2 linked regions of the Sediminicoccus rosea genome follow. The protein of the gene in region 1 interacts with the protein of each later gene in a pairwise test. Links are inferred from orthologs where the notes say so. Each region holds a gene or a part of one and is shown in the gene's direction. Other genes may lie near its edges. The genes, in order: ftsA and R9Z33_RS06520.

Region 1 (3,312 bases):
CATGGCCCGTAAACCCGCCGAACCCACCACGCGCTCGCGCTCGGCGCCGCCACCCAAGCGGCCCTCGGCCACGCGGCTCTGGTTCAAGAAGCGCCGCGCCTGGCTGCGCGGCATCGGCATGGCGACCCTCGCCGCCGGCACGCTCGGCATCGGCGTGCTCGGCGTTGTCGCGCTCGACCCCATGGCGCGGCTGCGCGACACGACGGCCTGGCTCGCCGAACTCGGCCGCGGCCCCGGCCTTTCCGTGCAGGAGATCCGCATCGAGGGCCGCGAATTCGCCCCGCGCGAGGCGCTGCTCGCCGCCATCGGCATCACGCCGGGCGAGGCGATCCTGGATTTCGACCCGAGCGTGGCCAAGCAGCGGCTGGAGCAGATCGCCTGGGTGGAGAGCGCGCATGTGGAGCGCCGCCTGCCCGGCACCATCCTGATCCGCATCACCGAGCGCCGGGCCTTCGCCGTCTGGCAGCGCGAGGGCCGCTTCTCCGTCATTGACCGCGAGGGGCGCGTGATGGCGACCGAGCGGCTGGAGGCCTTCGGCCCGCTGCCCCTGGTGGTGGGCCTCGGCGCCGAGCGCGTGGCGGCGCCGATGATCGACCTGCTCCGCAGCGCGCCGGAAATCTCCGACCGCGTGCAGGCCATCATCCGCGTCTCCGAGCGGCGCTGGAACCTGCGCCTGCAGAACGGCGCCGACATCATGCTGCCCGAGGGCCATGAGGAGGCCGCGATCACCCGCCTCGCCGAGCTCCAGGCGCGCGACCGCCTGCTGGACCGCCCGCTGGCCGCGGTGGACATGCGCCTGCCCGACCGCCTCGTCGTCCGCATGCAGACGCCGGGCCAGCCCGCCACCCCAACGCCAACCCCCGCCCGGAGCCAGCGCGGATGAACGAGATCGTTCGCTACCAGCCGCCCCACAGCGATGTGCCGACGCGCGGCATCAAGCTCGGCCGCGCGCGCCCCGGCGTCTTCGGGGTGCTGGACATCGGCTCCACCAAGGTGGTCTGCCTGATCGCGCGCATCGAAAGCGACGGCACGCCGCGGGCGCTGGGCTTCGGCTGGCAGAAATCGCGCGGCGTGAAGGCCGGCTCCATCGTGGACATGGAGGAGGCGGAGCGCAGCATCCGCGCCGCCGTCGCCTCGGCCGAGGAAATGGCGGACACGCTGCTCAAGGGCGTCATCGTGAACCTCTCCTGCGGGCAGCCGGAGAGCCGGACGCACAACATCCTCTGGCAGGTGGGCGGGCGGGCGGCCACCATGGCGGACCTCAACGGCATCATGACCGAGGGCGTGCGCCGCACCCAGGCCGAGGGGCGCGAGGCGGTGCACAGCTTCCCGCTCGGCTTCACGGTGGACGCCACGGGCGGCGTGGATGATCCGCGCGGCATGGTCTGCGACACGCTGGGCGCCCGCCTGCACGTGCTGGATGCGGCGAGCCACGCGCTGTTCAACCTCGGCCAGTGCCTGCACCGCTGCGAACTCGAAGTCGAGGAAATGGTCTCCTCCCCCTTCGCCGCGGGCCTCGCCACCCTCGTGGATGACGAGCGCGAACTGGGGGCGGTCTGCGTGGACATGGGCGGCGGCACCACCAGCATCGCCGCCTTCGCCGAGGGCCGGCTGATGCACACGGCACAGCTGCCGGTGGGCGGCTGGCAGGTGACGAACGACCTGGCGCGGGTCCTCTCCACCCCCATCAGCCATGCCGAGCGGCTGAAGACCATGCATGGCAGCGTGCTCGAGGCCGCCGAGGATCGCGGCGAGATGCTGCCCGTGCCCATGGTGGGCGAGGATGACGACCAGATCGCCCGCGTCCCGCGCGAGATGGTGGTGAAGATCATCCGCCCCCGCCTCGAGGAAAGCTTCGAGCTGCTGCGCGACCGGCTGGAGGGCAGCGGCCTGCCCACCGAGATGCGCCGCCGCATCGTGCTGACGGGCGGCGCCAGCCAGCTCATCGGCGTGCGGGAACTGGCCGGGCGCGTCCTCGGGCGCGAGGTGACGGTGCGCCTCGGCCGCCCCCGCCTGGTGCGCGGCCTGCCCGAGACCGCCTCCGGCCCCGGCTTCGCCTCGGCCATCGGCCTGCTGGCCTGGGCGGCAGGCGAGGGCAAGCCGATCCTGGAGCTGGTGCCGGCCCCGGCCCATGCCCCGGGCCTGCTTCGCCGGGGCCTCGCCTGGCTGCGCGAGCGTTTATGAAGGATTCCCGAGCGACGGCCTGTGGAAAACGGGGACAAGTCGGCCTTCTCGGGCAGACACGAATCGAAACCGGTGGTCTAAGCTAGGTTGAGGAGAACCCGCCCATGACATTGAACCTGACGCTGCCGGTGACCCAGCACACGGATTTCTCGCCCCGGATCGCCGTCATCGGCGTGGGCGGGGGCGGCACGAATGCCGTCAACAACATGATCCACCTGGGCCTCGACGGCGTCGAGTTCATCGTGGCCAACACCGACGCCCAGGCGCTGGTGAACAGCCGCGCCGAGCGCCGCGTGCAGCTCGGGCCCCACCTGACGCAGGGCCTGGGCGCCGGCGCCAAGCCCGAGATCGGCCGCGCCGCCGCCGAGGAAGCGACCGACGAGCTGGCCCGCCACCTCGAGGGCTGCCACATGGTCTTCGTGACCGCCGGCATGGGCGGGGGCACGGGCACGGGCGCGGCCCCGGTCATCGCGCGCATGGCGCGCGAGCGCGGCATCCTCACCGTCGGCGTCGTCACCAAGCCCTTCGACTTCGAGGGCCCGAAGCGCCGCAAGTCGGCCGATGCCGGCCTGGATGAGCTGCAGCAGTTCGTGGACACGCTGATCGTCATCCCGAACCAGAACCTGTTCAAGCTGGCGAATGACCGCACCACCTTCGCCGAGGCCTTCAAGATGGCCGACAATGTCCTCTACATGGGCGTGCGCGGCGTGACCGACCTGATGGTCAATCCGGGCCTGGTGAACCTCGACTTCGCCGATATCCGCACCGTCATGGCCGAGATGGGCAAGGCAATGATGGGCACGGGCGAGGCCGAGGGCGAGGGCCGCGCCACCCAGGCCGCCGATTCCGCCATCAACAATCCGCTGCTGGAGGATACCTCCATGCGCGGCGCCAAGGGCGTGCTGATCAACATCACCGGCGGCCTCGACATGACGCTGTTCGAGGTGGACGAGGCGATGGCCCGGATCCGCCGCGAGGTGGATGAGGATGTGAACATCATCTTCGGCTCGGCGATTGACGAGACGATGAATGGCCGCGTGCGCGTCTCCGTCGTCGCCACCGGCATTGACGTCGCCTCCATGGGCGCCGCGATGAACCCGGGCGGCCCGCGCCTCGCCGTGGTGAACC
Region 2 (3,104 bases), 2.8 Mb from region 1 along the record:
GGCGCGCGGCAGATCGAGTGCACCATCAACGGCATCGGCGAGCGCGCCGGCAATGCGAGCCTGGAAGAGGTCGCGATGGCGCTGCGCACGCGGCACGACGCGCTGAAGCTGCGCACGGGCATCGAGAGCAAGCGGATCCTGCGCACCTCGAAGCTGCTGGCCACCATCACCGGCTTCGACGTGCAGCCGAACAAGGCCATCGTCGGCCGCAACGCCTTTGCGCATGAGAGCGGCATCCATCAGGATGGCGTGCTGAAGGATGCCTCGACCTACGAGATCATGACGCCGGAATCCGTGGGCTGGACCACCAACTCCATCGTGCTCGGCAAGCATTCCGGCCGTGCCGCCTTCCGCGACCGGCTGAAGACCCTGGGCTACGAAGTCGGCGACAACCAGTTGAACGACGCCTTCAAGCGCTTCAAGGATCTGGCTGACCGCAAGAAGGTCGTCTACGACGAGGACATCGCCGCGCTGGTGGATGACGAGGTCGGCCGCGGCAATGACCGCATCAAGCTGACCGGCCTCAATGTCTCGACCGGCATGGGCACCAAGCCCATGGCGACCATCGCGCTTGACGTGGATGGTGAGCGGCGCGACGGCATGGCGATGGGCGATGGCGGCGTGGACGCCACCTTCAACGCGCTGCGCCAGGCCTTCCCGCATGACGTGAATCTCAAGCTCTTCGCCGTGCAGTCGGTCACCGGCGGCACCGACGCGCAGGCGCGCGTCACCATCCGTCTGGAGGAGAACGGCAAGCTGGTGGACGGCCAGGGGGCGGACACCGACACCATCGTGGCCGCCGCCCGCGCCTATGTGCATGCGCTCAACAAGCTGCTGGTGAAGCGCGAGCGGACCGAGCCGCCGCCGGTGCCGAGCATGGCCGCGGCGGTGGCGCAAGGCGACTGAGACCCGGGACCGGCAGGGGAAGGGGAGGCGGGGCCGCGTGATGGCTTGCCCCGGGGGGCGCTAGGCGCTACGCCACTCCCCACCCCTCCGTTCCCCCCACCGCCCACCCGCTGGAAGGCATCGCGCATGTTCTCACGCCTGTTCGGCTTCCTCTCCGCCGACATGGCCATTGACCTCGGCACCGCGAACACGCTTGTTTACGTGAAGGGCCGGGGCATTGTGCTGAACGAGCCCTCTGTCGTCGCCATCTCCGACAATCGTGGCCGCAAGCAGGTCCTGGCCGTGGGCGAGGAGGCGAAGCAGATGCTGGGCCGCACGCCCGGCAACATCGCGGCCATCCGCCCGCTGCGCGACGGCGTCATCGCCGATTTCGAGGTGGCGGAGGAGATGATCAAGCACTTCATCCGCAAGGTGCACAACCGGCGCAGCTTCACCTCTCCGCTCATCATCGTCTGCGTGCCCTCCGGCTCCACCGCGGTCGAACGCCGCGCGATCCAGGAGAGTGCCGAGAGTGCGGGCGCCCGCAAGGTGCTGCTGATCGAGGAACCCATGGCCGCGGCGATCGGCGCCGGCCTTCCGGTGACCGAGCCCTCGGGCTCCATGGTCGTGGATATCGGCGGTGGCACCACGGAAGTGGCGGTGATCAGCCTGGGCGGCATCGTCTATGCGCGCTCGGTCCGCGTCGGTGGGGACAAGATGGACGAAGCGGTCATCAGCTACATCCGCCGCACCCACAACCTGCTCATCGGCGAGAGTTCCGCCGAGCGGATCAAGATGGAGATCGGCGCTGCGGCACCGCCCTTCGATGGCGAGGAAGGCCCGCTCACCGAGGTGAAGGGCCGCGACCTCATGAACGGTGTCCCGCGCGAGGTGGTGGTGAGCCAGCGCGAGATCGCCTATGCGCTGCTCGAGCCGGTCACGCAGATCGTGGATGCGGTGAAGGTGGCGCTGGAGAACACGCCGCCCGAACTCGCGGCCGACATCGTGGACAAGGGCATCGTGCTGACCGGCGGCGGTGGCCTCCTGTATCGCCTGGACGAAGTGCTGCGCGATGCGACAGGCCTGCCTGTTGTCGTGGCAGAGGAGCCGTTGAACTGCGTGGCCATGGGCACGGGCCGCGCCCTGGAGGAGCTGAAGCGGCTTCGCCAGGTGCTGACTTCGATGTATTGAGAGGGTTGTCCTCGCCTTTTTGGTTCTGCTGACTGGTTCTGAGCGATTTCCCCTGCTGCGGGACATGATGTCCCCGTGAGCCTGGTCTCAATTCCCCAAGGGGCCCCCCCAGGGGCGGAGCTGCCGTGATCCGTCTGAGTATCCCGCTGCGACAGGCATTGGCCCGGCTGTCCCTGCCGGTGCTGATCGCGGCTGCCTTCGGCATCATGCTGCTGGGCAAGGCGGATGCCGTGCTGATCGAGCGCGCGCGCATGGCGCTGGCCGATGCGCTCTCTCCCATCTGGGCGGCGGTGCAGCAGCCCGTCTCGGCTGTGCGTGGGGCGGTGCAGGAGGCGGAGGCGCTGTGGCACATGCGGGCCGAGAACGTCCGCCTCACCGAGGAAAACGAGCGGCTGCGCCGCTGGCAGGCCACCGCCTTGGCTCTGGAGGCCGAGAACGCGTTGCTGCGCCGCCAGCTCGCCTGGGTGCCCGACCCCGCGCCGCAATTCCGTACCGCGCGCGTCGTCGCCGATGCCGGCGGCACCTATGCCCGCGCCGTGCTGTTGGCGACGGGTCCGCAGCATAATGTCCGCAAGGGGCAGATCGCCCTGGACGAGCGCGGCTTTGCTGGCCGGGTGACCGAAGTGGGCAGCCGCTCGGCCCGGGTCCTGCTGGCGACCGACATCAACAGCCGCGTGCCCGTGACGCTGGAAGGCAGTCGCGCGCGTGCCATCATGGTGGGCAACAACACGGCACGCCCCCGCCTGCAGCATTGGCCCGAGGGCACGCTGCCGCGCGAGGGAGATCGGGTGGTGACCAGCGCCCAGGCCGGCGCCTTCCCCGCGGGCCTACCGGTCGGCGTGGTGCGCTGGACCGAGAGCGGCGCCGTGGAGGTCGAGCTCTTCGCGCATCTGGAACGGCTGGACGTGCTGCGCCTTTTTGACTTCGGGCTCTCGGGAATCCTGCCGCCGGAAGCGGTCGCCCGGCCCGAGCCGCGCGGACGGCGCTGAGCTCATGGTCTCCAAGGGCCGGCCAGAGCCGCCCATGGG

What was found.
Region 2: the proteins of ftsA (region 1) and R9Z33_RS06520 interact in binary tests that used the Escherichia coli proteins (3 or more experiments, as listed by UniProt). The link is inferred for Sediminicoccus rosea from one-to-one orthologs.

Annotation. Positions count from the first base shown.
Region 1 is NZ_CP137852.1:4,210,084-4,213,395, forward strand. The notes cover bases 33-3,031. They hold ftsA (cell division protein FtsA), read left to right. Parts: upstream 33-879; coding sequence 880-2,184; downstream 2,185-3,031. Other genes in these bases: R9Z33_RS20245 (cell division protein FtsQ/DivIB), read left to right, coding at 33-883; ftsZ (cell division protein FtsZ), read left to right, coding at 2,289-3,031. Also shown: R9Z33_RS20240 (D-alanine--D-alanine ligase), read left to right, coding at 1-12; more of R9Z33_RS20245, read left to right, coding at 2-32; more of ftsZ, read left to right, coding at 3,032-3,312. UniProt on the Escherichia coli protein: Essential cell division protein that assists in the assembly of the Z ring. May serve as the principal membrane anchor for the Z ring.
Region 2 is NZ_CP137852.1:1,360,449-1,363,552, forward strand. What follows is about bases 264-3,054. They hold R9Z33_RS06520 (rod shape-determining protein), read left to right. Parts: upstream 264-1,032; coding sequence 1,033-2,076; downstream 2,077-3,054. Other genes in these bases: R9Z33_RS06515 (2-isopropylmalate synthase), read left to right, coding at 264-906; mreC (rod shape-determining protein MreC), read left to right, coding at 2,202-3,054. In the rest of the region: more of R9Z33_RS06515, read left to right, coding at 1-263; more of mreC, read left to right, coding at 3,055-3,065; R9Z33_RS06530 (rod shape-determining protein MreD), read left to right, coding at 3,100-3,104. UniProt on the Escherichia coli protein: Forms membrane-associated dynamic filaments that are essential for cell shape determination. Acts by regulating cell wall synthesis and cell elongation, and thus cell shape.